One region of the Variovorax sp. P4_B11 genome, then DNA from elsewhere that is predicted to be linked to it. Evidence: riboswitches for the same ligand, from Rfam matches in the RefSeq annotation. Region 1 holds a riboswitch; the other holds the start of a gene.
What was found. Region 1 has a riboswitch for S-adenosylhomocysteine ahead of ahcY (adenosylhomocysteinase). Riboswitches for the same ligand answer to the same signal wherever they lie in the genome.
Positions count from the first base shown of each region.

Region 1 (15,766 bases):
GAGGCGCCCACGGAGCGCCGGCGATCGACAAGGTCGATCCCGAGGGCCTGAAGCGCGACTACAAGGCGCTCTTCGACCTGATGCCGCCGCCGGCGCAACGCTACACCGTGTATTTCGAAGCCGGCGGCATCGTGCTCACCGCGGCGTCGCAGGTCGCCATGAACGAAGCACTGGCCACCGCCCTGGCGCGCAGCGGCGGCGAGATCGTGGTCACGGGCCATAGCGACACGGTCGGCACGCTCACGCGCAACGACACCCTGTCGCTCACCCGCGCACTGGAAATCAGGCAGCTCTTCCTCGCGCGCGACTTCCCGCCGAACCGCATCGAAGCCGTGGGCCGCGGCGAACGCGAGCTCGCGGTGCGCACGGCCGATGAAGTCGACGAGCCGCGCAACCGCAGGGTGACCATCGAAGTCAGGTAGTTGCTCGCCCCCAGGTCGGGCTCACTTCGTGTAGCCCTCCCACCCCCTACCGGGGGCAACACCAGCGGACTGGCAAAGCCAGATCCGCGGTGTTTCACCAACGGGGCCGGGCTGCGCCGGCCCCTGTCCGGTCGGTCAGGTCAGGGTGACTTTGGCGAATTTGCGCTTGCCGACCTGGACGACGTAGGTGCCGGCAGGTAGCTTGAGCGCCTTGTCGCTGATCACCGTCGAGTCGACGCGGACCCCGCCGCCGTCGATCAGGCGGTTGCCCTCGGAGGTCGATGGGGCAAGACCGGCCTGCTTGAGCAACTGGGCGATGCCCAGGGGGGCGCCGGCCAGCGCGACTTCCGGGATCTCGTCGGGGACGCCGCCCTTGCTGCGGTGGATGAAATCCTGCTCGGCCGCCTCGGCCGCCGCGGCGCTGTGGAAGCGCGCCGTGATCTCCTTGGCCAGCGCGACCTTGGCATCCTTCGGATTGCGCCCCGCATCGACCTCGGCCCGGAGCGCCGCGATCTCGGCCAGCGACTTGAAGCTCAGCAGCGTGTACCAGCGCCACATGAGGGTGTCGGAGATCGACAGCACCTTGGCGAACATGGTGTTCGGATCCTCGCTGATGCCGATGTAGTTGTTCTTGCTCTTCGACATCTTCTCGACGCCATCGAGCCCCTCCAGCAGTGGCATAGTGAGTATGCACTGCGGTTCCTGGCCATATTCCTGCTGGAGATGCCGCCCGACGAGCAGATTGAACTTCTGGTCGGTGCCGCCAAGTTCGAGGTCGGACTTGAGCGCCACCGAGTCGTAGCCCTGCATCAGCGGATAGAGGAACTCGTGCACCGAGATCGACTGCCCGGCCTTGAAGCGCTTGCTGAAGTCGTCGCGTTCCATCATCCGCGCCACCGTGTACTTGGCGGCCAGCTGGATCATTCCGCGGGCGCCGAGCGGATCGCTCCACTCGGAGTTGTAACGGATCTCGGTCTTCGACGGGTCGAGTACGAGGCTCGCCTGTTTGTAGTAGGTTTGCGCGTTGGCCTCGATCTGCTCGCGGGTCAGCGGCGGCCGGGTGCTGTTGCGCCCCGACGGGTCGCCGATGGTGGTCGTGAAGTCGCCGATCAGGAAGATCACCGTATGGCCCAGGTCCTGCAGCTGGCGCATCTTGTTGAGCACCACCGTGTGGCCGATGTGGATGTCCGGCGCGGTCGGGTCCAGGCCCAGCTTGATGCGCAGCGGCGCCCCGGTGGCCTCGGAGCGCTGGAGCTTGCGCACCCACTCGTCCTGCGGGAGCAGCTCGTCAGTTCCACGGAGTGAAATTTCGAGGGCCTGTCCTACAACTTCAGACAGACTTGTGGATGTAACAAAACCGGGGTTCATTGGGCTTTTTGGCTAAATTTTGTATGGCCGAAGCTATACTCAGCCCGACTTTTCCAAGCGCCGGATTCTAAGCGGCGCTGCGACCGCACCGTCCTGCCGCCCGTCCGACACGGCCCTCGCAGTACGGATTTGCTGAACCTGAGCTGGATTTCGAAGTTTGATCAACGGCATTCTTGCCGCCGAGGAGCTGATTGCTTCGCGCGTGGCTCACACATTCCGGACCTATCCCAAGCAGATCACGGCTGCGATCGCCGCCGTGCTGCTGTTCGCCGGCGGTGGTGCCTTCGCCGTCGCCTCCCTCGGGCCCGATGCGGCCGAGCTTCCCGTCAAGCAGGTCTTCGAGGCCGTCGCCCCTTCCACCTCCTTCGCCGACCAGCTCGAAGCGTTGGACGCCCACAGCTTCACCCTGTTCCGGACCGAATTCACGCGCTCGAGCGACACCGCCGAGGCCCTGCTGCAGCGCCTCGGCCTGTCCGATCCGGCCGCGGCCGCCTTCGTGCGCGGCAATGCCGAGGCCCGGGCCGCGCTGCTGAGCCGTCCCGGCCGCACCGTGACCGCCGAAGCGACCCAGGAAAACGCACTGAAGAAGCTCAGCGCCCGCTGGATTCCCGATGGCGACGGCGGCTTCAAGCGCCTGGTGGTCGAAAAGACGCCCACCGGCTTCCGCGCCCGCACCGAAACCGACGCCTTGACGCCGGGCACCCGGCTCGCCAGCGGCATCGTGCGCACATCGCTGTTCGCCGCCACCGACGACGCTCGCATCCCCGACCCGGTGGCCAGCCAGCTGGCCGACATCTTCTCGGGCGACGTCGACTTCCGCGCCCTGCGCAAGGGCGACCGCTTCGCGGTGGTCTACGAGACGCAGGATGCCGACGGCCAGACCCTGCGCACCGGCCGCGTGCTGTCGGCCGAGTTCGAGAGCAATGGCAAGCTCTACCAGGCGCTGTGGTTCCAGCAGCCCGGCCAGAAGGGCGGCTATTACCGCCCCAACGGCGACAGCCTGCGTCGCGCCTACCTGAGCTCGCCGGTCGAGTTCTCGCGCGTGACCAGCGGCTTCGCGATGCGCATGCACCCGATCCTGAACAGCTGGCGCCAGCACCACGGCATCGATTTCGCGGCCCCGACCGGCACGCCGGTGCGCGCGGTCGGCGACGGCACGGTCGAGTTCGCCGGCACGCAGAACGGCTACGGCAACATCGTGGTCCTGAAGCACCGCAACAACCAGGAAACCGCCTACGCCCACCTGAGCCGGGTCGACGTCAGGGCCGGCCAGAGCATCAGCCAGAGCCAGACGCTCGGCGCCGTCGGTTCGACCGGCTGGGCCACAGGCCCGCACCTGCATTTCGAGTTCCGGGTCAATGGCGAGTACCACGACCCGGCCACGATCGCCCAGCAGGACGGCGGCGTTCCGATCACCGCGGCCTCCCGCCCGGCCTTCGAGCGCCTCGCGCTCGCCACCCGAAACGAGCTGTCGGCCGCCTTCTCGGTGGTCCAGGCCAGCGCCGACTGACGAACGGCCGACAGGCCCCGCTCCCAACACCCCGAACCCATGGCTGAACTGTTCATCGGCCTGATGTCGGGCACCTCGCTGGACGGCGTCGATGGCGTGCTGGCGGATTTCTCGAACGGCGGCATCGCCGTGCAGGGTTACGCGGCCGCCCCCTTCCCGATGAGCCTGCGCGCCGAGCTGATGGCGCTCAACACCGCGGGCAGCAACGAACTGCATCGGGCCGCGCTGGCCGGCAACGGACTGGCCCGCGTGTACGCCCGGGTGGCGCAGCAGTTGCTGGACGACGCCGGACTGGCGCCCGATGCCATCGCCGCCATCGGCGCCCATGGCCAGACCGTCCGGCACCGGCCCGGCGAATTCGACGAGGTCGGCTACACCCTGCAGATCAACAACCCCTCGCTGCTCGCCGAACTGACCGGCATCCGGGTGGTCGCCGACTTTCGCAGCCGCGACCTGGCCGCGGGTGGCCAGGGCGCTCCGCTGGTGCCGGCCTTCCACCGGGCCCTGTTCGCCCGCGACGACCGGGCGGTGGCGGTCCTGAACATCGGCGGCATCTCCAACCTGAGCATCCTGCCGGCCGGCACCGGCACCGTGCTGGGCTTCGACTGCGGGCCGGGCAACGCCCTCATCGATCACTGGAGCCAGACGCACAACGGCCAGCCCTTCGACGCCGCAGGCCAGTGGGCCGCGGGTGGCCGGGTGCTCCCCGACCTGCTTTCGCGCATGCTCGCGGAGGCCTATTTCGCCAAGGCGCCGCCGAAGAGCACGGGCCGCGACCTGTTTCATCCGAACTGGCTGGCCGCCCACCTCGGCACGTCGACAGCAAGCCCGGTCGACGTCCAGGCCACCCTGACCGAACTGACCGCCCGCACCTGCGCGATGGACCTGCTACGCCATGGCGCCGACAGCCAGACGCTGATCGTCTGCGGCGGCGGCGCCCTCAATCTGCATCTGCTGGCGCGCTTGCGCGCGCTGTTGCCGGCCATCGAAGTGGTGTCCTCGGCGGAGCGCGGCCTGCCGCCGCAGGAGGTCGAGGCGGCGGCCTTCGCCTGGCTGGCGCGCGCCACGCTGAATGGCGAAGCCGGCAATCTCGCCAGCGTCACGGGCGCCCGCGGCGCCCGCGTGCTCGGCGCCATCTACCCCTGAATTTGGCTCGCCCCCAGGTTGCCCGCACTTCGTGTCGGGCGCCCACCCCCTACCGGGGGCAACACCGGCGGCCCGGCGGAGCCGGTTCCGCGGTGTTTCACCGGCGGGCCTGGCTGCGCCGGCCGAAGTCCCAGGGTTTGTCGGCTGCGCGCGGGCAATCGATCAGAGGGCGGGCAGCAAAAAGCCGCCCGGAGGCGGCTTCGTGGAGGCACGCGCCTGAAGGACGTCAGGCCGAGAAGCTCGAACCGCAGCCGCAGGTGCTGGTCGCGTTCGGGTTCTTGATCACGAACTGGGCGCCCTGGAGGTCTTCCTTGTAATCGATCTCGGCGCCGACCAGGTACTGGTAGCTCATGGCGTCGATCAGCAGCGAGACACCGTTCTTGGTCATGGTGGTGTCGTCTTCGTTGGTGATCTCGTCGAAGGTGAAGCCGTACTGGAAGCCGGAGCAGCCGCCACCCTGCACGAACACGCGCAGCTTGAGATCGGGGTTGCCCTCTTCGGCGATCAGGTCGGCGACCTTGGCGGCCGCGCTGTCGGTGAAGACGATCGGCTCGGGCATCATGGCCGGGGTCTGGAGGGTTTCTGCAACGGCGCTCATTGTGAGGGGACTCCTGTGGGGCCGAACAATGCGGCCGATCGACGAATGCTACTTCAATCAACAAAAAACCGCCCGAGGGCGGTTTCTTGACATTGCGAGCGGTAAGCCCAAAGCGCTTTAGCGCTTCGAGAACTGCTTGCGGCGGCGTGCGGAATGCAGACCGACCTTCTTGCGCTCGACTTCACGCGCATCGCGCGTCACGAAGCCGGCCTGGCTCAGCACCGGCTTGAGCGTCGCGTCGTAGTCGATCAGGGCACGGGTGATGCCGTGGCGCGCCGCGCCGGCCTGACCCGATTCACCGCCGCCAGCGACGTTGATCATGATGTCGAAAGCTTCGACGTTGTTCGTCAAAAACAGCGGCTGCTTGGCGATCATGATGGAGGTTTCCCGGCCGAAATAAGCCTGGATGTCCTTGCCATTGACCGTGATCTTGCCGGTGCCCTTTTTCATGAACACGCGGGCGACGCTCGATTTGCGACGGCCGGTGCCATTGTTCCATTCACCAATCATTCTCAAGGCTCCTTACAGTTCCAGCACTTTGGGCTGTTGGGCGGTATGCGGGTGCTCTGCACCACCGTACACCTTGAGTTTCTTGATCATCGCATAGCCGAGCGGGCCCTTGGGCAGCATGCCCTTGACGGCTTTTTCCAGGGCACGGCCCGGGAACTTGGCTTGCATGTCGCGGAAGTTGGTGGCACTGATGCCGCCCGGGTAGCCCGAGTGACGGTAGTACACCTTGTCGATCGGCTTGGCGCCGGTGACACGCAGCTGGGCTGCGTTGATGATGACGATGAAGTCACCGGTATCGACGTGAGGCGTGTAAATGGCCTTGTGTTTGCCGCGCAAACGGAGAGCAACTTCGCTGGCTACTCGTCCGAGGACCTTGTCGGTCGCGTCAATCACAAACCACTCGTGCGTCACGTCAGCGGGCTTGGCGCTGAACGTTTTGGTCATGAGTTTCTCTTTCGAGGGTTTGGCGGGCCCCACGTGAGCCCGCGAACGTCTGGCCCTTTTCCACGGTCGGCGTTCCTCTGGCGGGAATCTCTTAGGTGGTGGTCTGACCCCCGCCGAAGCGGGCATCGTTCTTCGCCGCGGGGCCACAAAAGCGCTGCGAAGCCCTCCATTATACGAAGAAAGGCGCCTGCGCCGCAATCCGGCGCCCTTTTCGGGGCGAGGGGCCGTTACCATCGGGGGCATGTTCAGCTACCGCCACGCCTTCCACGCCGGCAACCACGCCGACGTGCTCAAGCACACGGTGCTGATTGCCACGCTCGAGCACCTGCTCGAGAAAGACACCGCCCTCACCGTGGTCGACACCCATGCCGGCGCCGGCCTCTACCGGCTCGACGGCGACTACGCCGGCACCAGCGGCGAGGCGGCAGAGGGCATCCTGCGCCTGCTGGCGCCCCCGAAGGCAGCCCCGGCGGCCGCGCCGGGAGGCGGCAGCCCCCCCAAATCCGCCGCCACGGCACCCGAGGCGCCACTGGCCGACGCCCTCGCCCGCTACCTCCAGGTGGTCGGCGACTTCAACCCCAAGGGCGGCGCCAAGATCTATCCGGGCTCGCCCTTCATCGTGCACCACCTGCTGCGCGAGCACGACAAGCTCAAGCTGTTCGAGCTGCATCCGACCGACGCCCGGACCCTCGACGCCAACATCGCCCAGCTCGAGGCCGGCCGCCAGATCGCGGTGCTGCGCGACGACGGCTTCGGCAGTGCCACCAAGTTCCTGCCGCCGCCCTCGCGCCGCGCGCTGGTGCTATGCGACCCGAGCTACGAGATCAAGAGCGACTACGCCCGGGTGCTGGACTTCGTGGCCGAGGCGCTCAAGCGCTTTGCCACCGGCACCTACGCCGTCTGGTACCCGATCATCCCGCGGCCGGAGGCGCACGACCTGCCGCGCCGGCTCAAGACGATGGCGACCAAGGCCGGCAAGTCGTGGCTGCACGCCACGCTGACGGTCAAGTCGAGCAAGATCACGACCGATGCCACGGGCGCCACGCACCGGCCGGGGCTGCCGGCCAGCGGCATGTTCCTGATCAACCCGCCCTACACGCTCAAACCGCTGCTGGCGGCCGCCCTGCCGCAGATGGCCTTGCGCCTGGCGCAGGACCGCAACGCCACTTTCTCGCTCGACAGCGGAGGCTAGCGGCGCTTGCGCGGCGTGACCTTCGGGGTGGGCTTCTGCGCCGCCTCCGGCGCTGCCTGAGGCGGGGTCTCGGCCGGGCCCGCCTCGCTTCCGCCGCAGCGATCGGTCTCGTTGTCGACGACCGATAGCGCCACCGTCTTGATCCCCATGCCGAGCATGCCGATCGCTTCGGCCGCGGCCCGGCTCAGGTCGATCACGCGGCCCGAGGAATAGGGCCCGCGGTCGTTGATGCGCACCAGCACCTCGCGGCCGTTGACCAGGCTGCGCACGCAGACGCGGGTGTTGAAGGCCAGCGTCTTGTGGGCCGCCGTGAGGGCCGTCATGTCGAAGCGCTCGCCGCTCGCGGTCTTGCGCTGATGGAACTGGATGCCGTACCAGGAGGCGCCGCCGCGCTCGAAGACTTCGCGACCTTGGTCACCGGGAAATCCGTCGTCCGGCTCGCCGGTGCCCGACGCCGCGAGGTCGTAGCGCACCGAAGGCACCGCGGAGCGCGGCGGCGCGCCGGGCGGCAGGGCCGGCTGCTTCGCCAGCGGGCGCAAGCGCCCCTGCGGGACATCGCCGGCCGCTTGGCCCTGCGAGGGCGGCTGCACCGAGCAGGCCGCGAGCAGCCCGGCCGCGAGCAACGCCGCGAGGCCGCCGCGCAATGTCATGCAGCCCAACCCAGCCGCTGCAGCACACCGAGCGTGGCCACCGACTGGTTCATCGTGTAGAAATGCAGCGCCGGTGCGCCGGCCGCGCTGAGCCGATCGCAGAGGGCCGCAACGACGTCGAGACCAAAGGCCTTGATCGAGGCCGTGTCGTCGCCGAAGCTCTGCAGCCGCAAGCGGATCCAGCGCGGGATCTCCGCCCCGCACGCATCCGAGAAACGCATCAGCTGGGTGGAACTGGTGATCGGCATGATGCCCGGCACGATCGGCGTGTCGAGCCCCAGCGCGCGGGCATCGTCGACGAAGCGCCAGTAGGCCTCGGGGCTGAAGAAGTACTGCGTGATGGCCGAGTCGGCGCCGGCCCGCACCTTGGTCGCGAAGGCCTGCAGGTCGGCTTCGGGCGAACGGGCCTGCGGATGCACCTCGGGGTAGCAGGCGACCTCGATGTGGAAGTCGCGGCCGGTCTCCTCGCGGATGAAGGCCACGAGATCGCTCGCATAGTGGAATTCGCCGCCCAGGCCGTAGCCGCTCGGCAAGTCGCCGCGCAGGGCGACCAGGCGCTTGACGCCCATCGCCTTGAGTTCGGCCAGTTGCGCGCGAACGGTGGCCTTGGTGGCGCCGATGCAGGAAAAATGGCAGGCCGCGGCCACGCCTTCGGACAGGATCTCGCGCACCGCGCCGAAGGTGCCATCGTGCGTCGAGCCGCCGGCGCCGTAGGTCACGGAGCAGAACTCGGGCTCCTGTGCATAGAGCTGCTGGCGCACGGCACGCAGCTTGACGGCACCTTCGGGCGTCTTGGTCGGAAAGAACTCAAAGCTGAGCGGTAGGCGCACGGCCGGCTCCTGGTTCGCCGTCCGCTCGGACGGCATGAATGAAAAACTCGCGGTTGCCGTCGCCGCCGGCGATCGGGCTGTCGAGCCAATGCACGACGCGCAGCTGCAATGCCGCGCAGGCATCGCGCAGTCGCTGCTCGACCACGGCGTAGAGCGCCGGATCGCGCACGATGCCGCCCTTGCCGACCTGCCCCGGTTGCAGCTCGAACTGCGGCTTGACCAGCATCAGCAGCTCGCCCTGCGGCTGCAGCAGCGGCACCAGCGCGGGCAGCACCAGCGTCAGCGAGATGAAGGACAGGTCGCCGACGATCAGGCCGAAGTCCGCGTCCTCGGGCGACTCGGCGCTCCAGGCCGCGGCGTCGAGCGTGCGGGCGTTGACGCCTTCGATCGCGGTCACGCGCGCATCGTCCCGCACCCGCGCGTGCAACTGGCCATGGCCGACGTCGACGCCCACCACGTGCGCGGCGCCCTGCTGCAGCAGGCAGTCGGTGAAGCCGCCGGTCGACTGGCCGACGTCGAGGCAGCGCCGGCCGCGCGGGTCGATGCCGGTCGCGGCCAGCGCGCCCTCGAGCTTGAGCCCGCCGCGCGAGACGTAGCGCGCCTCCGCGGCATCGAGCAACTCGAGCTCGGCGCCCTCGGGGATCTCGTCGCGGTTCTTGCCCACGACGCGCCAGTCGGCGCCGTCGCGCCAGCGCAGGCCGCCCGCGATCAGCCGCACGGCCTGCGAGCGGGATGCGGCCAGGCCGCGTTCGACGAGCAATTGATCGGCGCGCAAAGCGCTCCTCAATAGCGGTAGGTGTCCGGCTTGTAAGGGCCGTTCTTGTCGACGCCGATGTAGGCGGCCTGCGTGTCGGTCAGCGTGGTCAGCATGGCGCCGACCTTCTTCAGGTGCAGGCGCGCGACCTTCTCGTCGAGGTGCTTGGGCAGCACGTAGACACGGCCGGCCTGGTAGGCATCGGGCTTGGTGAAGAGCTCGATCTGGGCGATGGTCTGGTTCGCGAACGAGGACGACATCACGAAGCTCGGGTGGCCCGTGCCGCAGCCCAGGTTCACGAGGCGGCCCTTGGCCAGCAGGATGATCTTCTTGCCATCGGGGAAGGTGATGTGGTCGACCTGCGGCTTGATCTCTTCCCACTCGTACTTCTCGATCGAGGCGACGTCGATCTCGTTGTCGAAGTGGCCGATGTTGCAGACGATCGCCTGGTCCTTCATGGCGGCCATGTGCTCGTGGCGGATCACGTCGCGGTTGCCGGTGGTGGTGACGAAGATGTCGGCCTTGTCGGCGGCGTACTCCATGGTCACGACCTTGTAGCCTTCCATCGCGGCCTGCAGGGCGTTGATCGGGTCGATCTCGGTCACCCAGACCTGGGCGCTCAGGGCGCGCAGGGCCTGGGCCGAGCCCTTGCCGACGTCGCCGTAGCCGGCCACGCAGGCGACCTTGCCGGCGATCATCACGTCGGTGGCGCGCTTGATGCCGTCGACCAGCGATTCGCGGCAACCGTAGAGGTTGTCGAACTTGCTCTTGGTGACCGAGTCGTTGACGTTGATGGCGCGGAACTGCAGCGTGCCCTTGGCCGACATCTCGTTCAGGCGGTGCACGCCGGTGGTGGTCTCTTCGGTCACGCCGATGATCTGGGCCGACTTGCGGCTGTACCAGGTGGCATCGACCGCCAGCTTGGCCTTGATCGCGGCGAACAGGATGCGCTCCTCTTCGCTGGTCGGGTTGGCCAGCACGCCCAGGTCCTTCTCGGCCTTCTGGCCCAGATGCATCAGCATCGTGGCGTCGCCGCCGTCGTCGAGGATCATGTTCGGGCCTTCGTCCTTCGCGCCCTTGGGGCCGAATTCGAAGATGGCGTGGGTGTAGTCCCAGTAGTCGGTCAGCGACTCGCCCTTGATCGCGAACACCGGCGTGCCGCTGGCGGCGATGGCGGCGGCGGCGTGGTCCTGGGTCGAGAAGATGTTGCACGAGGCCCAGCGCACGGTGGCGCCGAGCGCCTGCAGCGTCTCGATCAGCACCGCGGTCTGGATCGTCATGTGCAGCGAGCCGGTGATGCGCGCGCCCTTCAGGGCCTGGCCCTTGGCAAACTCCTCGCGGATCGCCATCAGCCCGGGCATCTCGGTTTCGGCGATCCGGATTTCCTTGCGGCCCCAGGCGGCCAGGGACAGGTCGGCGATCGCCTGGTCGGCGGTCGAAACGGGGGACGGTTTGAGAACAGCGCTCATGTTGGCTCCAAAGCAGGTTTGACAGTGGCCACTGCGTTCGGGGAAGAGACTCACCGCGAGAACAGCGGGTGAGCGTGGTTGCGATGATGGTCCGAGCCTCACGCCTGTCGGCGCTGCAACGCTCCTCGGAACGGGGCATTTTAGCGCGTCGCGCGGCCGGCCCGCCAGCAGGGTCCGGCGGATCGCCCTAGACTGCCCTTCCCATCACCGCCGCACCGCATCCCCGCCATGCCCAAAGCCAGAATCCTCGCCCTTTCACTCGCGGCGGCCACGTCGGTCGCGCTGTCCTCCGGCGCCGCGGCACAAGCCGATGCGCCGCCGGTACGCGTGCGTGGCGTCATCGCGCATGTCGATGCCGATTCGCTGACCGTGAAGGACCGCAGCGGCGAAGTCGTCACGATGGCGCGCCCCACCGACATGCGGGTCACCGAAGTACGGCCGATCAGCCTCAGCGACATCAAGCCCCACAGCTTCATCGGCGCCGGCGCGACGCCGCAGCCCGACGGCAGCCAGCGCGCGGTGGAAGTCCATGTGTTTCCGGAGGCCATGCGCGGCACCGGCGAGGGCTTCCGTGCCTGGGACACGGTGCCCAACGGCACGATGACCAACGCCACCGTCGCCACGCTCGCGGCGGCGCCTGCGTCGACGCCCGGCGGACGGAAGATCGTGCTCAGGTACAAGGGCGGCGAACAGACCTTGATCGTTCCGCGCGGCACGCCGATCGTCGCCTTCAACCCGGCGCAGGACGACCAGGCGGCGCTGGTGGTTCAGGGCGCCCAGGTCGTGGTCACGGCCCGGGTCAAGGACGGCAAGCCGACCGCCTCGAGCGTGCTGGTGGGCCGCAACGGCTTCACGCCGCCGATGTGAATCGAAGGGGCCGGCCGGCACGGCGGCGGCACGGCCGGTAAAATTGCGGGCTTTGCTTCCAGCAGCCCGCGCCCGTGAGCGCGCACCGCGTTCACCATGAACTTCGCCTCCGAAACCAAACGCCGCCGCACTTTCGCGATCATCTCCCACCCCGACGCCGGCAAGACCACGCTGACCGAGAAGCTGCTGCTGTTCTCGGGCGCGATCCAGATCGCCGGCTCGGTGAAGGCGCGCAAGGCCTCGCGCCACGCCACCTCCGACTGGATGGAGATCGAGAAGCAGCGCGGCATCTCGGTCGCCTCGTCGGTGATGCAGATGGTCTACCGCGACCACGTCATCAACCTGCTCGACACGCCCGGCCACAAGGACTTCTCCGAAGACACCTACCGCGTGCTCACGGCGGTCGACTCGGCGCTGATGGTGATCGATGCCGCCAACGGCGTCGAGGCCCAGACCCGGCGGCTGATCGAGGTCTGCCGGCAGCGCGACACGCCGATCATCACCTTCGTCAACAAGATGGACCGCGAGGTGCGCGAGCCGCTCGAGCTGCTCGACGAGATCGAGCGCGAGCTCGGCATGCCCTGCGTGCCGATGACCTGGCCGGTCGGCCAGGGCAAGACCTTCGGCGGCATCATCAACCTGCGCACGCAGGCGATGACGGTGTTCGAGTCGGGCCAGGAGAAGCTGCCACAGGACTTCGAGACCATCCCGCTGACCAACCGCGAGGCGCTGAACAAGCGCTTCGGCCGCGAGTTCGACCACGCGATGGAGAGCATGGAACTGGCCACCGGCGCCTCGCCGAGCTGGGACCGCGAGGCCTTCCTGTCCGGCAAGCAGACGCCGGTGTTCTTCGGCTCCGGCGTCAACAATTTCGGCGTGATGGAAGTGCTCGACGCGCTGGTCGACCTGGCACCGCCGCCGCAGCCGCGCACCAGCACCACGATGGTCAACCGGCAGCCGGTGGTGCGCGAAATCCAGCCCGAGGACAAGGACTTCGCCGGCGTGGTGTTCAAGGTGCAGGCCAACATGGATGCCAACCACCGCGACCGCATCGCCTTCGTGCGCATGGCCTCGGGGCGCTACACGCCGGGCATGAAGCTGCGCGTGCAGCGGACCGCGAAAGAGCTGCGGCCGACCAGCGTCGTGACCTTCATGAGCCAGCGGCGCGAGGCGGTCGAGGAAGCCTATGCCGGCGACATCGTCGGCTTCACGACCCACGGCGGCGTGCAGCTCGGCGACACCATCACCGATGGTGCCTCGCTGCAGTTCACCGGCCTGCCCTTCTTCGCGCCCGAGCTCTTCATGACCGTGATCCTGAAGAATCCGCTGCGCACCAAGCAGCTGCAGCAGGGCCTGGCCCAGCTCGGCGAAGAAGGCGCGATCCAGGTGTTCCGGCCCGAGGTCGGCGGCCCGATGCTGCTCGGCGCGGTCGGGCAGCTGCAATTCGAAGTGGTGCAGCATCGGCTCAAGACCGAGTACGACGCCGACATCCGGCTCGAGGGCTGCCAATACACCGGCGCGCGCTGGATCACGGCCGACACGCCGGCCGAATTGCGGTCCTTCGTCGATGCCTATCCGCAGCGCATGGCACTCGACGCCGCCAACACGCTGGCCTACCTGTGCACCTCGCCCTACGACGTGCGGCTGGCGCAGGAGCGCTTCCCGAAGATCCACTTCCATCCGCTGCGCGAGCATGCGGGGCTGTCGCTTCAGACGTCCTGATGTCCGCCCCCACGCTCGGCACTGACGTGTCCTCGCTGCCCCCCGAGGGGGCGCAGCCGCCCTTGGGGCGGCCCGGCGGCCAGCTGATGCAGGCCCTGACCGAGTGGCCGCCGGCGGCGCGGCGCGCGCTGGTCGGCGTCTTCACCGACATCGACGACACGCTGACGACCGAGGGCGCGATCAGCGCCGATGCGCTCGCGGGTCTCGCCGACCTTCGAGCCGCGGGCTTGCATCGCGTGGCGATCACGGGGCGCCCGGTCGGCTGGAGCGAGCCCTTCGCCAGCGTCTGGCCGGTGGACGCCATCGTGGCCGAGAACGGCGCCGTCGCGCTGCTGCCCTTGCCCGGTGGCGCGATCGAGAAGCGCTACCAGCAGGACGCGTCCACGCGCGCACGCAACTTCGCCCGCATGCAGGCCGTGCTGGACCGCATCGAGCGCGAGATCCCCGGCGCCCGGCGCGCCACCGACTCGGCGGGCCGCGAGTGCGACATCGCGATCGACCACAGCGAATTCACGCGGCTCGACGACGCGCAGATCGCCGCCGTGGCCGCCCTGATGCGCAGCGAGGGCATGCACGCCACCGTCAGCAGCATCCACGTCAACGGCTGGTACGGCGAGCACGACAAGCTCGAGGGCGCGCGCTGGATCGTGCGCGCGCTGTGGGGCCGCCGGCTCGACGACGAGATGCCGCGCTGGGCCTATGTCGGCGACTCGACCAACGATGCGCTGATGTTCGAGCATTTCGAGCACAGCATCGGCGTCGCCAATGTCCGCCGCTTCGAGGCCGCCCTGTCCCACCTGCCGCGCTATGTCACGCAGCAGGAGCGCGGCGCCGGCTTCGCCGAGGTGGCGGCCGCGGTGCTCAGGGCACGGTGAAGGCGACCGGCCTGGCGCGGGCGACCACGTTGCCGGCCGCGGTGTTGCTCATCAGTTCGAGCCGCGCGTTGTAGCTGCCCTTGGGCGGATGGAGCCACAGCTCGGTCTGGCCGCCATCGAGTTCGATCACCTCGGTCTTCTGGCCCTGGCGCTCCAGCACCAGGCGGAAGTGGCCGGTGTCCGGCACCTTGGGCGCGGCGCTCGAGATGTTCAGGCCGCTGGCGTGGAACTGCACGCGCAACGGCAGTTGCACCGTGCTCCGGTCCGCGGGGCTCAGCAGTTCGATGCGCGGCGTCCCAAGCAGGACGGCCGGCGTGATGCCCTTGCTCTGCTTGCTGACCGTGAACTTGAGCGGCTTGCTATAGACGAAATAGGGAATGTGGCCCTGGTCGGCCAGCACCAGCCGCATCGTGTAGCTGCCCGGCGGCAGATCGACCACGGTCTCCATCTGGCCCTTGCCGAAGTGGATGTAGTGCTCGGTGAAAGGCAGCGGCTTGGTGAAATCGAGCGGCAGCGGCTGGTCGATCAGCAGATGGTGGTGGCCCGCCGTGCCCGCGGACCTGCCGGCCGGCACGATGCCACGCATCGAGAGACCGAATCGCGCCACGAACGGAGCCTCCAGCGTGCTGCCGTCCTTGAGGTTGGTGAAGTAGGCCTCGGGCGACCAATTGGGCGGCGGGACCACCCAGGGGTGGACCGCCAGGGCCGTGCCGTCGGCCGGCGCGGCGGCGGAGGCCGGCGGCGCATCGGACGCCTGGGCGCCGGCGCCACCCGCCCCTAGCAGCAGCGCGGCAGCCGCCGCCACGCCCGCGGCCCGCCTTCGGTGACGCTCTGGATGTCGCATTCCCCACTCCTTCAGTGCTTTGTTCAATTGTGTTTCAGGACGTACAGCGACGAGGATGGCATGAATGGCGGCGGCGTGAAATAGGTCTTCAGTAGTGCGGCGGCAAGTCGTCGCGCAGGCTGCGCGCCCCTCCTGCGCCCGGATCGGGGCTTTGCTGGCGCAGTTGCGCGACCTGGCGCAGCAGGCTGTCGATCTGCTCCTGCTGGCGGTAGATGGTCAGGTTCAGCTGGTCCAGCAGGTCTTCGGTGAAGCTCGCCTTGATCTCGAGGTCGGTCAGCCGGCGTTGCGTGTCTTGCGAGGTGTCCATGGGGCGCTATTGGACAGGAAGCCGACGCGCGCATCGGCCAGAATGCCGCGCATGGACCTCGCGATTCGCCCGCTCGACCTCGACCAGATGCCGCTCGTGACCGAGATGGCCGCCCGCGAAGGCTGGAACCCCGGCCTGCACGACGCCGCCTGCTTCCACGCCGCGGACCCCGGCGGGTTCCTGGTCGCCGAGCATCGCGGGGAGGCGGTGGGCTGCATCAGCGCAGTGTCGTATGCGGGTCGCTTCGGCTTCATCGGC
Region 1 covers NZ_JBFUHO010000006.1:141,688-157,453, forward strand. The annotation lists gene AC1DYD_RS08850 (OmpA family protein) at 1-422, shown strand, start outside; gene tyrS (tyrosine--tRNA ligase) at 558-1,790, opposite strand; gene AC1DYD_RS08860 (peptidoglycan DD-metalloendopeptidase family protein) at 1,948-3,300, shown strand; gene AC1DYD_RS08865 (anhydro-N-acetylmuramic acid kinase) at 3,340-4,446, shown strand; gene erpA (iron-sulfur cluster insertion protein ErpA) at 4,673-5,044, opposite strand; gene rpsI (30S ribosomal protein S9) at 5,162-5,554, opposite strand; gene rplM (50S ribosomal protein L13) at 5,567-5,998, opposite strand; gene AC1DYD_RS08885 (23S rRNA (adenine(2030)-N(6))-methyltransferase RlmJ) at 6,240-7,190, shown strand; gene AC1DYD_RS08890 (septal ring lytic transglycosylase RlpA family protein) at 7,187-7,840, opposite strand; gene metF (methylenetetrahydrofolate reductase [NAD(P)H]) at 7,837-8,670, opposite strand; gene AC1DYD_RS08900 (TlyA family RNA methyltransferase) at 8,648-9,445, opposite strand; gene ahcY (adenosylhomocysteinase) at 9,454-10,893, opposite strand; S-adenosyl-L-homocysteine riboswitch at 10,957-11,026, opposite strand; gene AC1DYD_RS08910 (hypothetical protein) at 11,122-11,760, shown strand; gene AC1DYD_RS08915 (peptide chain release factor 3) at 11,857-13,482, shown strand; gene AC1DYD_RS08920 (HAD-IIB family hydrolase) at 13,569-14,357, shown strand; gene AC1DYD_RS08925 (DUF4399 domain-containing protein) at 14,344-15,201, opposite strand; gene AC1DYD_RS08930 (SlyX family protein) at 15,290-15,508, opposite strand; gene AC1DYD_RS08935 (GNAT family N-acetyltransferase) at 15,560-15,766, shown strand, end outside.

Region 2 (15,766 bases), on a different contig from region 1:
ACGCCGGTGCAGCTCGAGGACCGCTATGTCAACCCGCGCGTGGTGCCGGACTTTCTCGACCAGGACTTCTCGCTCGTTCCGCCGAGCGAATACCTGGTGCGCAACGTGCCCTTCGACCAGATCGAGCACGTGGTCGATGCGGTGCTGCCGACCCCCGAGCAGGCCGAGCGCCTGGCGATGCCGGTGACCGATCCCTGCCTGTTGCTGACGCGCCGCACCTGGACCCGGACCCTGCCGGTGACGGTGGTGCGCTGCCTGCACCCGGCTTCGCGCTACCGCCTCGGCAGCCGCTTCCGAGCCGACGGCAACCCTTCGTTCGGCTGAACGCGCGCGTCCGTTTTCGTTTTCGCGCGCGCCTACTTGTATAGACAGGAGAATTCCATGACCGCCACCCCTACCGAAGCCGCAGCGATCGTCCTCGCACCCGGTGACGTCGACCTCGCGACGCTGCGCCGCGTGCATGCCGGTGGCGTGCAGCTCGCACTCGATCCATCGGCGCGCGCCGGCCTGCTGGCGGCCCAGGCCACGGTGCGCGGCATCGTCGAGGCCGGCGAGGTGGTCTACGGCATCAACACCGGCTTCGGCAAGCTGGCGCAGACCATCATTCCGCCCGAGCGGCTGGCCGAGTTGCAGCGCAACCTGGTGCTGTCGCACAGTGCCGGCACCGGCGAGCCGCTGAAGGCCGGGGTGGTGCGGCTGGTGCTTGCGACCAAGGCCGTGAGCCTGGCGCGCGGTCATTCGGGCGTGCGGCCCGAGATCGTCGACGCGCTGCTGGCGCTGTCGAACGCCGGCCTGCTGCCGCGCATTCCCTCGAAGGGGTCGGTCGGCGCCTCCGGCGACCTGGCGCCGCTGGCGCACCTGGCCTGCGTGCTGATCGGCGAGGGCGAGGTCACGGCGCCCGACGGCGAAGTCATCACCGGCACCGACGCGCTGGCGCGCATCGGCCTCGCACCCTTCGTGCTCGGGCCGAAGGAAGGCCTGGCGCTGCTCAACGGCACGCAGGTGTCGACGGCGCTCGCGCTGGCCGGGTTGTTCGGTGCCGAGGACGTGTTCGCGGCCGGCCTGATGGCGGGCGCGCTGTCGCTCGAGGCGATCCAGGGTTCGATCAAGCCCTTCGATGCCCGCATCCACGCCGCGCGCGGCCAGCCGGGCCAGATCGCGGTGGCGGGCGCGGTGCGCGCGTTGCTCGAAGGCAGCGAGATCCTGCCTTCGCATGCCGACTGCGGCCGCGTGCAGGACCCGTACTCGATCCGCTGCGTGCCGCAGGTGATGGGCGCCTGCCTCGACAACCTCGCGCATGCGGCGCGCGTGCTGCGCATCGAGGCCAACGCGGCGTCGGACAACCCGCTGGTGTTCGACAACGGCGACGTGATCTCGGGCGGCAACTTCCACGCCGAGCCGGTCGCCTTCGCGGCCGACATCATCGCGCTCTCGCTGGCCGAGATCGGCGCGATCTCCGAACGCCGCATGGCGCTGCTGCTCGACAGCGGCCTGTCGGGCCTGCCGCCGTTCCTGGTGCGCGATGGCGGCGTCAACTCGGGCTTCATGATCGCGCAAGTCACGGCCGCGGCGCTGGCGTCGGAGAACAAGTCGCTCGCGCACCCGGCCAGCGTCGACAGCCTGCCGACCTCGGCCAACCAGGAAGACCACGTGTCGATGGCCACCTTCGCGGGGCGCCGGCTCGGCGACATGGTCGACAACACGGCGGTGGTCGTCGGCATCGAGGCGATGGCGGCGGCGCAAGGCATCGAGCTCAAGCGAGGCAGCACTACGGCCCCCACGCTCGGCACTGGCGTGTCCTCGCTGCCCCCCGAGGGGGCGCAGCCCGCCTTGGGGCGGCCCGGCGCCGGGCTGAAGAGCTCGCCCCTGCTCGAAGCCGAATTCGCCGCCATCCGGGAACGCGTCGCCTTCATCGACCAGGACCGCTTCCTCGCACCGTCGATCGAAGCCATGCGCCTGTGGGCACGCCAGGGCCAGTGGCCTGCGGCGGTCCAGGCCATCCTGCCCAGCCACGCCTGAACCCACGTCCATCCAGACCCGTCATCGAAAGGAACATCGCCATGAACGCACCCGACAAATTCCTCGCCGGCACCATCGACCCGCGTCACGATGCGAGCCGCGTGATCCGCGCACCGCGCGGCAGCGCGCTCCACTGCAAGAGCTGGCTCACCGAAGCCGCCTTCCGCATGCTGCAGAACAACCTCGACCCGGAAGTGGCCGAGCGGCCGCAGGACCTGGTGGTCTATGGTGGCATCGGCCGCGCGGCGCGCGACTGGGCCTCCTTCGACCAGATCCTCGAATCGCTCAAGCAGCTGAACGACGACGAGACCCTGCTGATCCAGTCGGGCAAGCCGGTGGGCGTCTTCAAGACCCACGAGAACGCGCCGCGCGTGCTGCTCGCGAATTCGAACCTGGTCCCGAAGTGGGCCACCTGGGAGCACTTCAGCGAGCTCGACCGCAAGGGCCTGATGATGTACGGCCAGATGACTGCCGGCAGCTGGATCTACATCGGCAGCCAGGGCATCGTGCAAGGCACCTTCGAGACCTTCGTCGAAGCCGGCCGCCAGCACTACGACAACGATCTCGCTGGCAAGTGGATCCTGACCGCCGGCCTCGGCGGCATGGGCGGCGCGCAGCCGCTGGCGGCGACGCTGGCCGGTGCGGTGTCGCTCAACATCGAGTGCCAGCAGGCCAGCATCGACTTCCGCCTGCGCACGCGCTACCTCGACAAGCAGGCCAAGGACATCGACGACGCGATCGCGCTGATCAAGCAGCACACGGCAGCGAAAGAAGCGGTGTCGATCGGCCTGCTGGGCAACGCGGCCGAGATCCTGCCCGAGCTGGTCAAGCGCGCCAAGGCGGGCGGCATCAAGCCCGACCTCGTGACCGACCAGACCTCGGCGCACGACCTTGCGAGCGGCTACCTGCCGATCGGCTGGACGCTGGCGCAATGGGAAGCGGCCAAGGCCGATGCGACCCAGCATCCGACCTTGCGCAAGGCCGCCGCCAAGTCCTGCGCCGTGCACGTGCAGGCGATGCTCGACTTCCAGGCGATGGGCATCCCGACCGTCGACTACGGCAACAACATCCGCCAGGTGGCGTTCGACGAAGGCGTTCAGCGCGCCTTCGACTTCCCGGGCTTCGTGCCGGCCTACATCCGGCCGCTGTTCTGCGAGGGCAAGGGCCCGTTCCGCTGGGTCGCACTCTCGGGCGACCCGGAAGACATCTACAAGACCGACGCCAAGATCAAGGAACTGTTCCCCGAGAACAAGCACACGCACCGCTGGCTCGACATGGCGCGCGAGCGCATCGCCTTCCAGGGCCTGCCGGCGCGCATCTGCTGGCTGGGCCTGGGCGAGCGTGAAAAGGCCGGCCTGGCCTTCAACGAGATGGTGAAGTCGGGCGAGCTCAAGGGGCCGATCGTGATCGGCCGCGACCACCTGGACACCGGCTCGGTCGCCAGCCCGAACCGCGAGACCGAGAGCATGAAGGACGGCAGCGACGCGGTGTCGGACTGGCCGCTGCTCAACGCGCTGCTGAACACCGCGGGCGGCGCGACCTGGGTCAGCCTGCACCATGGCGGCGGCGTCGGCATGGGCTACTCGCAGCATTCGGGCGTGGTGATCGTGGCCGACGGCACCGAGGCGGCGGCCCAGCGCCTCGCGCGCGTGCTCTGGAACGACCCCGCCACCGGTGTCATGCGTCACGCCGACGCGGGCTACGACATCGCCATCGCGACCGCGAAGAAGCAGGGCCTGAACCTGCCGATGATCAAGTAGTCAAGCGCGGCCGTGCGAATCCATCGCTTCGACACCGCCTCGCTGGCCGCCACGCCGTGGAAGAACGGCGGCGGCACCACGCGCGAGATCGTCTGCATCCCGCCGGGCGCCGGCATGGATGGATTCGACTGGCGCGTGAGCATCGCGACCATTGCCGCGGCCGGGCCGTTTTCGGCCTTCGCAGGCATCGACCGCGTGATCATGCTGCTGGACGGCACAGGCGTTCGCCTGCGTTCGGGCGATGGCCGCATCGACCACCGGCTCGATGCGGCGCATGCACCCTTCGCCTTTGCCGGCGATGCAGCGTTGGACTGCGAAATGCTCGGCGGGACCTCCATCGATTTCAACCTGATGGCGCGGCGTGCCCGGCTGCGCCCCGGACTGCGCGTGCTGGGGGCCGTCGAGGAGATCGCGCCCGCAGAGAGCGGTCTGCTGATGGCCCTGCGCGGCCGTTGGCGCTTGCATGCGGTGCACGGCGTCGGCTCCGGCGCGATCGACTGCGCGCCGGGCGAGGGCGTCTGGTGGGATGCCGCCGCGCACGGCTGGCTCGCCAGCCCCCTGGACGCGGGCGCCGCACTGGCCGCGGTGCGGCTCGACGCGACGGCCACGAACACGACGATGATCAGCGAGTGAACACCATGATCCTTGCCACGCTTCCCTGCGCCGACGGCGTCTGGGGCTCTCTGCGGCTCGCCCCCGGTGCACTGGGGGACGATCCGGTTCCTGATGGCGAAGCGGCCATCGTCGTGGCCGACGGCAGGATCCGCTGGGTCGGCGAGCGCAGCGCGCTGCCGGGCGACTGTGCGGCCCTGCCGCGCTTCGATGGCGGCGGCGCACTCGTCACGCCCGGGCTCGTCGATTGCCACACCCACCTGGTCTACGGCGGCCAGCGCGCCAACGAGTTCGCAATGCGGCTCGCCGGTGCCAGCTACGAAGAGATCGCGAAGGCGGGCGGCGGCATCGTGTCCTCGGTGCGCGCCACGCGCGAGGCCGACGAAGACACGCTGCATGCCCAGGCCGCGGCGCGGCTCGAACAGCTGCTGGCCGATGGCGTCTGCGCGATCGAGATCAAGTCGGGCTACGGCCTCTCGCTGGCGCACGAGCGCAAGCAGCTGCGCGTGGCGCGGCGGCTCGGCGAAGCCTATGGCGTGACGGTGCGCAGCACCTTCCTCGGCGCCCATGCGCTGCCACCCGAGTACGCGGGCCGCAGCAGCGACTACATCGACCTGGTCTGCCGGGAAATGATGCCGGCGCTGGCCGCCGAAGGACTGATCGATGCGGTCGACGTCTTCTGCGAGCGCATCGCCTTCTCGCTGGCCGAAACCGAGCGCGTGTTCCAGGCGGCGCAGGCGCTCGGCCTGCCGGTCAAGCTGCATGCCGAGCAGCTGTCGGACATGGGCGGCGCCGCGCTCGCCGCGCGCTACGGCGCGCTGTCCTGCGACCACATCGAGCACCTGTCGGCCGAGGGCATCGAAGCGATGCGCGCGGCCGGCACCGTGGCCGTGCTGCTGCCCGGCGCCTATTACACGCTGCGCGACACGCAGCTGCCGCCGATCGAGGCGCTGCGCGCCGCCGGCGTGCCGATGGCCGTGTCCACCGACCACAACCCCGGCACCTCGCCGGCATTGAGCCTGCTGCTGATGGTCAACATGGCCTGCACGCTGTTTCGGCTGACCGTGCCCGAAGCGCTGGCCGGCGTCACCCGCCATGCAGCGCGCGCGCTCGGCCTGCAGGACACGCACGGGGTCATCGCGCCGGGCATGCCGGCCAACTTCGTGCTGTGGAACGTGCGCGATGCGGCCGAGCTGGCTTACTGGTTCGGCCAACGGCCGCTGCGCGCGGCCGTGCGCCAGGGGCGCATCGCCGTCGGCACGGTGGGGGCGATGCAATGAGCGCAGCGCCGGGCCGCTCCCAAGCAAACGCGCACCGCAGTGCGAAGCACGAAGGTTCTCCATCGAGCCGGGCCGTGTTCGCAGCCGATGCCTTGCTGCCTGGCGGCTGGGCCCGCAACGTCCTGCTCGAATGGGACGATTCGGGCCGGCTGACGGCGGTGCGGCCCGGCGCGCAGGCACCGGCAGGCGTCGCGCGCGCGGCCGGCCCGTTGATTCCAGGCCTGCCGAACCTGCATTCGCATGCCTTCCAGCGCGCCTTCGCGGGCCTGACCGAACACCGCGCCGAGCAGCAGGACAGCTTCTGGAGCTGGCGCACGCTGATGTACCGCTTCGCCGCGCGCCTCGGGCCCGAGCAGATGGAGGCGATCGCCACCTGGCTCTATGCCGAGATGCTCGAAGCCGGCTACACGAGCGTCTGCGAATTCCAGTACCTGCACCATGACGCCGACGGCCGTCCCTACGCCGACGACGCGACCTTGAGCCTGGCGCTGCTGCGCGCCGCGCGGCGCGCCGGCATCGGTTTCACGCTGCTGCCGGTGCTCTACCAGGCCAGCGGCTTCGGCGGCCGGCCGCCGAACGAAGGCCAGCGTCGCTTCGTCCGATCGACCGAATCGATGCTTCGCCTGCTCGATGCGTTGAAGCCGGTGTGCGACGCGCAGGGCGCACGGCTGGGCCTCGCGCCGCATTCCCTGCGTGCCGTCGCGCCCGACGCATTGCGGGATGCGCTCGCAGGCCTCGATGCGCTCGATCCCGCGTCGCCGATCCACATCCACATCGCCGAGCAGACCCAGGAAGTGGACGACTGCCTGGCGTGGAGCGGGCAGCGCCCCGTGGCCTGGCTGCTCGACCATGCACCGGTCGATGCGCGCTGGTGCCTGGTCCATGCCACGCACATGGATGCGGACGAATACCGGCGCGCGGCGACGAGCGGTGCGGTCGCCGGCCTGTGTCCAACGACCGAGGCCAATCTCGGCGACGGCATCTTCGACTTCGCGGCGTGGCGCCGCCACGGCGGTACCTGGGGCATCGGTTCCGACAGCCACGCCTGCGTCAACGCGGCGGAGGAGCTGCTGATGCTGGAGTACAGCCAGCGCCTGGCCACGCGACAGCGCAACGTGGGCGCCGACGGCGCGCACCCTCAGGTCGCGACCGCGCTCGCGCTGGCTGCCGTGCGGGGCGGCGCGCAGGCCGCGGGCCGCGCCATCGGTGGCCTGGCGGTGGGGCAGCAGGCCGACTTCGTCGCGCTCGATGCCCGCCACCTCGCGCTGCAGGGCCTTGCCGCGCCCGACATGCTCTCGGCCCATGTCTTCGCCAGCCACCGCACCTCCGCCATCGATGCCGTGTGGGTGGACGGGCGGCCGCGCGCCGCCGGCGGCCGCCACGCGTTGCACGACGAAGCCGCAGCCGCCTTCGTGGCCGCGCGCACCCAACTTCTCGAGGATTGAATCCCATGAGCTTCACCACACCCGAGCCCCCTTTCCGCTTTCACCCCGGCAAGCGCCCCTTGCTGATCTCGATGCCGCACGTCGGGACCTATGTTCCGCCGCAGCTCGCGGCGCGCTTCACCGACGAGGCCCGCCAGGTGCCCGACACCGACTGGCATCTCGAGCGCCTCTACGATTTCGCGGAGGAACTCGGCGCCTCGGTGCTGATCGCCACGCACTCGCGCTACGTGATCGACCTCAACCGGCCGCCCGACGGTGCGAGCCTCTATCCGGGCCAGAGCGTCACCGGCCTGTGTCCGGTCGACACCTTCGACGACACGCCCCTCTATGCGGCCGGCGACGTGCCCGGCGAAGCCGAGATCGCGCAACGCCGCGAGGCCATCTGGCAGCCCTACCACCGCCAGCTCGCGGGCGAGCTCGAGCGCTTGAAATCGCTGCACGGCGTCGCCGCGCTGTGGGACGCGCATTCGATCCGCTCCGTGCTGCCGCGCTTCTTCGACGGCAAGCTGCCGGACCTCAACCTCGGCACCGCGCAGGGCGCCAGTTGCGATCCGGCGCTGGCGCAATCGCTGCGTGACATTGCCGGGCAGGCGCAGGGGTTCACTTCCGTGCTCGACGGCCGCTTCACCGGCGGCTACATCACGCGCCAGCACGGCCGACCCGCGCAAGGCGTGCATGCCGTGCAGCTCGAGATGACGCAATGCAGCTACATGCAGGAAGTCCTGCCTTTCGACTACCTGCCCGAGGTGGCGGCGCGCGTGCAGCCGCATGTGCGGCGAATGCTCGAAGCGGTGCTCGATTTCGTCGAACGCCGCCGCGCCTGAAGCCAAAGACCCATGAACGCATCCGACATCCTTGATCTCGCCCGTCCCGAGGTGCCGCCGCTGCCGCCCTACAACGCCGGCCTGTCCTCCGCGGCGGTGCGCGCGCGCTACGGCGCGACCGCGATCAGCCGCCTCGCGAGCAACGAGAACCCGTTCGGCGCCAGCCCGCAGGTGGCGCGGGCGCTGGCCGACGTGGCACCGTGGCTCATGAACTATCCCGATGCGGCCTGCACCGCGCTGCGCAGCGCGATCGCCGGCCGCTGCGGCGCCGAGGCCGGCCAGGTCGTGATCGGCAACGGCTCCGAGGACATCCTGCAGATGCTGTGCCTGGCCCTGCTGTCGCCGGGCGACCGGGTGCTCGCGCAGCGCCCGGGCTTCGGGCTGCACGAGATATTCCCGCGAATGATGGGCGCCGAGGTCGAATCGCTGGCGCTGACTCCGGCGCTCGAATTCGATCTCGACGCCTGGTGCGAGGCGCTGGCGCGCGGACCGAAGATCGCGATGATCGCCAACCCGTCGAATCCGGTCGGCTGCATGTTCGATGCGAGCGCCTTCGAGCGCCTGCTCGCGGCCACGCCGGCCGGCACGCTGCTGGTGATCGACGAGGCCTACGTCGAGTACGCGCGACTGGCCCCCGGCTTCCCCGACGCGCTGGTGGCGCTGCGCGACCAGCAGCGGCCCTGGATCGTGCTGCGCACCTTCTCCAAGGCCTGGGGCCTGGCGGGCCTGCGCGTCGGCTACGGCGTCGCCTCGGACGCTGCGCTGGTGCAACTGCTCGACCGCGTGCGCACGCCCTTCAACGTCAACCAGGCGGCCCAGGCCGCCGCCCTGGCGGCATGGGGCGACGAGTCCTTCACGGCCCATGCGGTGCGCGAGACCGTGCAGTACCGCGAGGCACTGGCGGCGCAGCTGCGCGCGCTGGCGCTGCCGGGGCTGCGGATCGCGCCGTCGGCGGCCAACTTCCTGTTCATCGACCTCGGCCGACCGAACGGCCCGGTCAACGAGGCCCTGCTGGCGCGCGGCATCATCGTGAAGCCCTGGAAGGAGGCCGGCTTCGAGACCTTCATCCGGGTTTCGATCGGCATGCCGGCGGACAACGAGCGCTTCCTGCGGGCCCTGCGCGAGATCCTCGACGCGACGCCGTGAAGATCTTCCGGGGGCCAGCGGCTTGCTGGCGCTGCTGTCGGCGCTGTGCCTGACGGGCGCTGCGCGCTGGCGTCCAAGACCCGCCAGCGCCGACGGACCGGCGCCGCTTTCTACAATCGGGGCATGAAGCCCGTCGTCTACACCCGCGCCCAGCAACTGCCCGCCATCCTGGCCCGGCGCATCGCCATCCTCGACGGCGCAATGGGCACGATGATCCAGCGCTTCAAGCTGAGCGAGGCGCAGTACCGCGGCGAGCGCTTCAAGGACTTCCCGCGCGACGTCAAGGGCAACAACGAGCTGCTCTCGCTGACGCGGCCCGACATCATCCGCGACATCCACGAAGGCTACCTGGCCGCCGGTGCCGACCTGATCGAGACCAACACCTTCGGCGCCACCCGGATCGCGCAGGAGGACTACAAGATGGCCGACCTGGCGCGCGAGATGAACCTCGAATCGGCGAAGCTCGCGCGCGCGGCCTGCGACAAGTTCAGCACCCCGGACAAGCCGCGCTTCGTCGCCGGCGCCCTCGGCCCGACGCCCAAGACCGCCAGCATCAGCCCCGACGTCAACGATCCGGGCGCGCGCAACGTGAGCTTCGAGGAACTGCGCGCCTCCTACCACGAGCAGGTCGAGGCGCTGGTCGAAGGCGGGGCCGACCTGCTGCTGGTCGAGACCATCTTCGACACGCTGAACGCCAAGGCCGCGCTGTTTGCGATCGACGAGTACTTCGAGGCCAGCGGCGAGCGCTTGCCGCTGATCATCAGCGGCACCGTGACCGACGCCTCGGGCCGCATCCTGAGCGGCCAGACCGTGACCGCCTTCTGGCACAGCGTGCGGCATGCGCAGCCGCTGGCCATCGGCCTGAACTGCGCGCTCGGCGCCGCACTGATGCGGCCCTATATCCAGGAACTGGCGCGCGTCGCCGACGACACCTTCATCAGCTGCTACCCCAACGCCGGCCTGCCCAATCCGATGAGCGAGACCGGATTCGACGAGACGCCCGACGTCACCTCGCGCCTGCTGCACGAGTTTGCGGCCGAAGGGCTGGTGAACATCGTCGGCGGCTGCTGCGGCACCACGCCCGAGCACATCGCCGCGATCGGCCAGGCGGTCGCGCCGCTGGCGGGGCGCAGCCTGCATCGCACCGCGTTCTACCGCGAAGCGGCTTGATCGGGCCCCCACGCTCCCTCACTGCGTGTGGTCGCTGCCCCCCGAGGGGGCCGCAGGCCGCCTTGGGGCGGCCCGGCGCCGGCCTGGGCCCCCACGCTCCCTCACTGCGTGTGGTCGCTGCCCCCCGAGGGGGCCGCAGGCCGCCTTGGGGCGGCCCGGCGCCGGCCTGATCCGTGCATCGGCTGTCGTTCCGGCGCGCGTGAAGCCGGGATGAAGAAGCTCTCCAAACGTTTTTCGTGTGCGCGAATGCGTGCGCCGGGACGTTCTGGGTGAAGGCCATGGCTGATTGACATCGGGCGATAGCCCCCTCTACCCTGGTCCGCAAAGGAAATCTACATGAACGACAAGGCTCTGCGCTGGTTCGGCCTCGGCGCCATGGCACTGATGGTGCCGTTGGCCGCTACGGCCCAGCAGGCATTCACCCGCGGTCCCGTCAACCTGCGCGCCGGTCCCGGCGACGCCTACCCGCTGGTGGCCACGCTGGCGCCCGGGCAGTCGCTGCAGGTGATGGGCTGCACCGCCGGCTACGGCTGGTGCGACGTGGTGCTGCCCGACGGCCTGCGCGGCTGGTCCTATGCGGCCAGCCTCGAATACGCCTACCTGGAGGAACGGGTGCCGCTGGCGACCTACGGCGCAATCATCGGCGTTCCGCTCGTGACCTTTGCGATCGGCAGCTACTGGTCGAACTACTACCGTGACCGCCCCTGGTACAACCAGCCGCGCTGGTGGGGCGGTCGGCCGCCGCCGCCGCCGGTTGCGGGTTGGCGGCCCCTGCCGACGCCGGTGCCGGGCTGGCGGCCCAATCCCTGGCCAGGCTATCAGCCACATCCGCCGGGCTTCCGCCCGCCGCCGGTCCCGGGGTTCCGCCCGCTGCCGGCGCCCGGCTTCCAGCCGCCGCATGGCGGGGGATCCCGGCCCCCGGCGGCGCGGCCGCCCGGCAACGGCTTCCAGACCGGCGGTCGTCCACCGGGGCAAGGGGGCGGTGGTGGTGGCCGCGAAGGCGGCCAGGGTGGTGGGCACGGTGGCGGCCACGGAGGTGGTCACGGAGGCGGTGAGGGTGGTGGGCACGGAGGGGGCGGCGGCCGCGGCGGCTGAGCGCCGGCCTTCAGTCCTTCTTGCGGGCGATCAGCGACACGAAGCGCTGGGCGCCCAGGCCGAGCGGCCGCTCGCGCGACCAGACCACGTCGACCCACAGGTCGAGCCCGTTGGACAGGTTCTCGAACGGAATCTCGACCAGCGCGCCCGCCGCGACATGCGGCCGCGCGAAGTTGCGCGGCAGCCAGCCCCAGCCCAAGCCGGCCGTGATCAGGCTCAGCGCGGCCAGCGCGTTGTCGGTGCGCCAGACATGGCGCGCGAAGACGAAGCGCGGGTCGCTGGTGGCCAGGTCGCGCCCGGCGACCACGATCTGCCGCGTGGTCGTCAGGTGCTCCTCGCGCAGCCGTCCGCCGGCCGCGGCCAGCACCGGGTGGTCGGGCGCCATCACGGCCACCATGGTGTCGCTGGCCACCTCCTGGAATCCCTCCCGACCATCCAGGCTGGGGCGTTCGAAGACCAGCGCCAGCTGGGCCCGGCCGCTGTGCAGCAGCGCCAGCGCGTCGGCCTGCGGCGCGGCCAGCACCTCGACCTCAAGCAACGGGTATTCGTCCGCCAGGGCGGCCAATGGGCCGCTCCAGGGCGCCGCCAGCAGCTCGGGGGCGATCGCCAGCGTGAGGCGGTTCTCGAGCCCCCGGGTGAGCGCCAGCGCCTGAACCTGGAGCTGCTTCAACTGCGCCGCCAGCAGGCGCGCCTGCGGTTCGAGCGAACGCGCGGCGGCGGTCGGCCGCGGCTCGCGGCCGCTGCGGTCGAACAGCGCCAGGTCGAGCTCGGCCTCGAGGTTGGCAATGGCCATGCTGACCGCTGAGGGCACCCGGCCCAGTGCCCGCGCCGCGGCGGAGAAGGAGCCGTGGTCGATGACCGCAAGGAACACTTCAACGGTATCGCTGGAAAAACTCATGGCAGCCAATTTATCAATTTATCTGAAAGAAGATGACTTTATATATCAGCCATATGAACATAAAGTCCAGCTCAAAACCAACCAACACAGGATCGATCTCATGCAAGGGCTCAAGCGCCGCGTCGTCTACATCAGTCTCTACGAGGGCATCGCCATCGTGGCCGCCAGCGCCGGGCTGGCGCTGATGTCGGGCCAGGGCCTGGGCCATTCGGGCGTGCTGGCGGTCATCGCGTCGGTTATCGCGGTGCTGTGGAACCTCTCGTTCAACGCCCTGTTCGAGCGCTGGGAATCCCGCCAGGCGGTGCGCGGCCGCAGCCTGCGCCGCCGCGTCGCCCATGCGATCGGCTTCGAGGGCGGGCTGGTGGCCTTCCTGGTGCCGGTGTTCGCCTGGTGGCTCGGCGTGAGCCTCTGGGAGGCCCTGGTGATGGACCTCGGCCTGGTGGTCTTCTTCCTGGTCTACACCTTCGTTTTCAACTGGAGCTTCGACGCCGTCTTCGGCGTGCCCGCATCGGCCGCCGGCGCCGCCCAGCCAGCGTAAAATCCGCGGCTCCCAAGGAGCGTTGCAGCGCCGCCGGCCTTCAGGTCGGCCGCGTCAGGCTTGGGCTTCCAGCCACTGGAGTGCAACGACGCTCGCCTGACCCCGTTTCCACAGGTGAGCCCATGCCAACCGATCCGTCCGCATCCCACAATCCGCCTCCGATGAAGCTGTCCGGCCTCGAGCCGGTGCAGATCGGCGAGGGCGCGCTGTTCGTCAACATCGGCGAGCGCACCAACGTCACCGGCTCCAAGGCCTTCGCGCGCATGATCCTCAACGGCCAGTTCGAGGACGCGCTCGCGGTGGCGCGCCAGCAGGTCGAGAACGGCGCCCAGGTGATCGACATCAACATGGACGAGGCCATGCTCGACAGCAAGGCCGCGATGGTGCGCTTCCTGAACCTGATCGCCAGCGAGCCCGACATCGCCCGCGTGCCGATCATGGTCGACAGCTCGAAGTGGGAAGTGATCGAGGCCGGACTGCGCTGCATCCAGGGCAAGGGCATCGTCAACTCGATCAGCATGAAGGAGGGCGAAGACCCCTTCCGCCACCAGGCCCGGCTGCTGCGCCGCTACGGCGCGGCCGCGGTCGTGATGGCCTTCGACGAGAAGGGCCAGGCCGACACCTACGAGCGCAAGATCGAGATCTGCGAGCGCGCCTACCGGATCCTGGTCGACGAGATCGGCTTCCCGCCCGAGGACATCATCTTCGACCCGAACATCTTCGCGATCGCCACCGGCATCGAGGAGCACAACAACTACGCCGTCGACTTCATCAACGCGGTGCGCTGGATCAAGCAGAACCTGCCCGGTGCCAAGGTCTCGGGCGGGGTCTCGAACGTGAGCTTCAGCTTCCGCGGCAACGACCCGGTGCGCGAAGCCATCCACACCGTCTTCCTGTATCACGCGATCCAGGCCGGCATGGACATGGGCATCGTCAACGCCGGCATGGTCGGCGTCTACGACGACCTCGAGGCCGAGCTGCGCGAGCGCGTGGAAGACGTGGTGCTGAACCGCCGCCCCGATGCCGGCGAGCGCCTGGTCGAGGTCGCCGAGACCGCCAAGAGCGGCGCCAAGGACGAAAGCAAGAAGCTCGAATGGCGCGGCACGCCCGAGCACCCGGTGCACGTGAACCAGCGGCTCTCGCATGCGATGGTGCACGGCATCACCGACTTCATCGTCGAGGACACCGAGGAGGCCTACCAGCAGATCCTGGCCAGGGGCGGCCGCCCGCTGCACGTGATCGAAGGGCCGCTGATGGACGGCATGAACATCGTCGGCGACCTGTTCGGACAGGGCAAGATGTTCCTGCCGCAGGTGGTGAAGTCGGCCCGCGTGATGAAGTCGGCCGTGGCCCACCTGATCCCCTACATCGAGGAAGAGAAGCGCCTGGACGAGGCCGCAGGCCGCGACGTCCGCACCAAGGGCAAGATCATCATCGCCACCGTCAAGGGCGACGTCCACGACATCGGCAAGAACATCGTCACGGTCGTGCTCCAGTGCAACAACTTCGAGGTCGTGAACATGGGCGTGATGGTGCCCTGCCACGAGATCCTGGCGCGCGCCAAGGTCGAGGGCGCCGACATCGTCGGCCTCTCGGGCCTGATCACGCCGAGCCTGGAGGAGATGCAGTACGTGGCCGGCGAGATGCAGAAGGACGATCATTTCCGCATCCGCAAGATCCCGCTGCTGATCGGCGGCGCCACCACCAGCCGCGTGCACACCGCGGTCAAGATCGCGCCGCACTACGAAGGGCCGGTGGTCTACGTGCCCGATGCCTCGCGCAGCGTGAGCGTGGCGCAGTCGCTGCTGTCGGAGCAGGCCGCGAGCTACATCGACGAGATCAACGCCGACTACGACAAGGTGCGGCACCAGCACGCCAACAAGAAGCAGGTGCCGCTGTGGCCGCTGGCCAAGGCGCGCGCCAACAAGACGCCGATCGACTGGTCGAGCTACCTGCCGCCGGTGCCCAAGTTCATCGGCCGCCGGGTGTTCCGCAACTTCGACCTCACCGAGCTGGCGAAGTACATCGACTGGGGCCCTTTCTTCCAGACCTGGGACCTGGCCGGCCCGTTCCCCGCGATCCTCAAGGACGAGATCGTCGGTACCGAGGCGGTGCGCGTCTATGCCGACGGCCAGCGCATGCTCAAGCGGCTGATCGAGGGGCGCTGGCTCAAGGCCAGCGGCGTGATCGGCTTCTGGCCGGCCAACACGGTGAACGACGACGACATCGCGCTCTTCGCCGACGAATCCCGCAGCGAGGTCGCGCTGACCTGGTACGGCATGCGCCAGCAGACCGAGAAGCAGGCGATCGAGGGCGTGATGCGGCCCAGCCGCTGCCTGGCCGATTTCGTCGCGCCGCGCGAGAGCGGCTTGAAGGACTACGTGGGCATGTTCGCGGTCACCGCCGGCCTGGGCGTCGAGAAGAAGGAGAAGTACTTCATGGACGACCTCGACGACTATTCGGCGATCATGCTGAAGGCCCTGGCCGACCGCCTGGCCGAAGCCTTCGCCGAGGCGCTGCACCATCGCGTGCGCACCGACCTCTGGGGCTATGCGGCCGACGAGGCCCTGAGCAACGTGGACATGATCGGCGAGAAGTACCGCGGCATCCGGCCGGCGCCCGGCTATCCGGCCTGCCCGGACCACAGCGTGAAGCGGCCGATGTTCGAGGTGCTGAACTGCGCCGAGATCGGCATGACGCTGACCGACAGCCTGGCCATGATGCCGGCCGCCAGCGTCAGCGGCTTCTACCTGAGCCACCCCGACGCGACCTACTTCAACGTCGGCAAGATCGGGCACGACCAGTTGCAGGACCAGGCGGCGCGGCGCCATGAGAGCGAGGCCGATCTCGAGCGTCTGCTGGCGCCGAATCTTTGATACCAACAGGCCGTCGCTAAGGCGCGGCGAGCGGGAGTTCCTATTCAGAAGTTGATGTTCGGGGCCGCGCACTATGCGGCGGCGGCGGTCTTCGTGGTCGCCT
Region 2 covers NZ_JBFUHO010000002.1:25,864-41,629, reverse strand. The annotation lists gene hutC (histidine utilization repressor) at 1-324, shown strand, start outside; gene hutH (histidine ammonia-lyase) at 382-2,019, shown strand; gene hutU (urocanate hydratase) at 2,061-3,779, shown strand; gene AC1DYD_RS02325 (HutD/Ves family protein) at 3,792-4,412, shown strand; gene hutI (imidazolonepropionase) at 4,418-5,671, shown strand; gene AC1DYD_RS02315 (formimidoylglutamate deiminase) at 5,668-7,116, shown strand; gene hutG (N-formylglutamate deformylase) at 7,122-7,940, shown strand; gene AC1DYD_RS02305 (histidinol-phosphate transaminase) at 7,953-9,086, shown strand; gene AC1DYD_RS02300 (homocysteine S-methyltransferase family protein) at 9,210-10,256, shown strand; gene AC1DYD_RS02295 (SH3 domain-containing protein) at 10,593-11,351, shown strand; gene AC1DYD_RS02290 (LysR family transcriptional regulator) at 11,362-12,249, opposite strand; gene AC1DYD_RS02285 (PACE efflux transporter) at 12,350-12,787, shown strand; S-adenosyl-L-homocysteine riboswitch at 12,796-12,888, shown strand; gene metH (methionine synthase) at 12,910-15,663, shown strand; gene AC1DYD_RS02275 (ArnT family glycosyltransferase) at 15,718-15,766, shown strand, end outside.
Region 2: another riboswitch for S-adenosylhomocysteine. It lies ahead of metH (methionine synthase); the one in region 1 lies ahead of ahcY (adenosylhomocysteinase).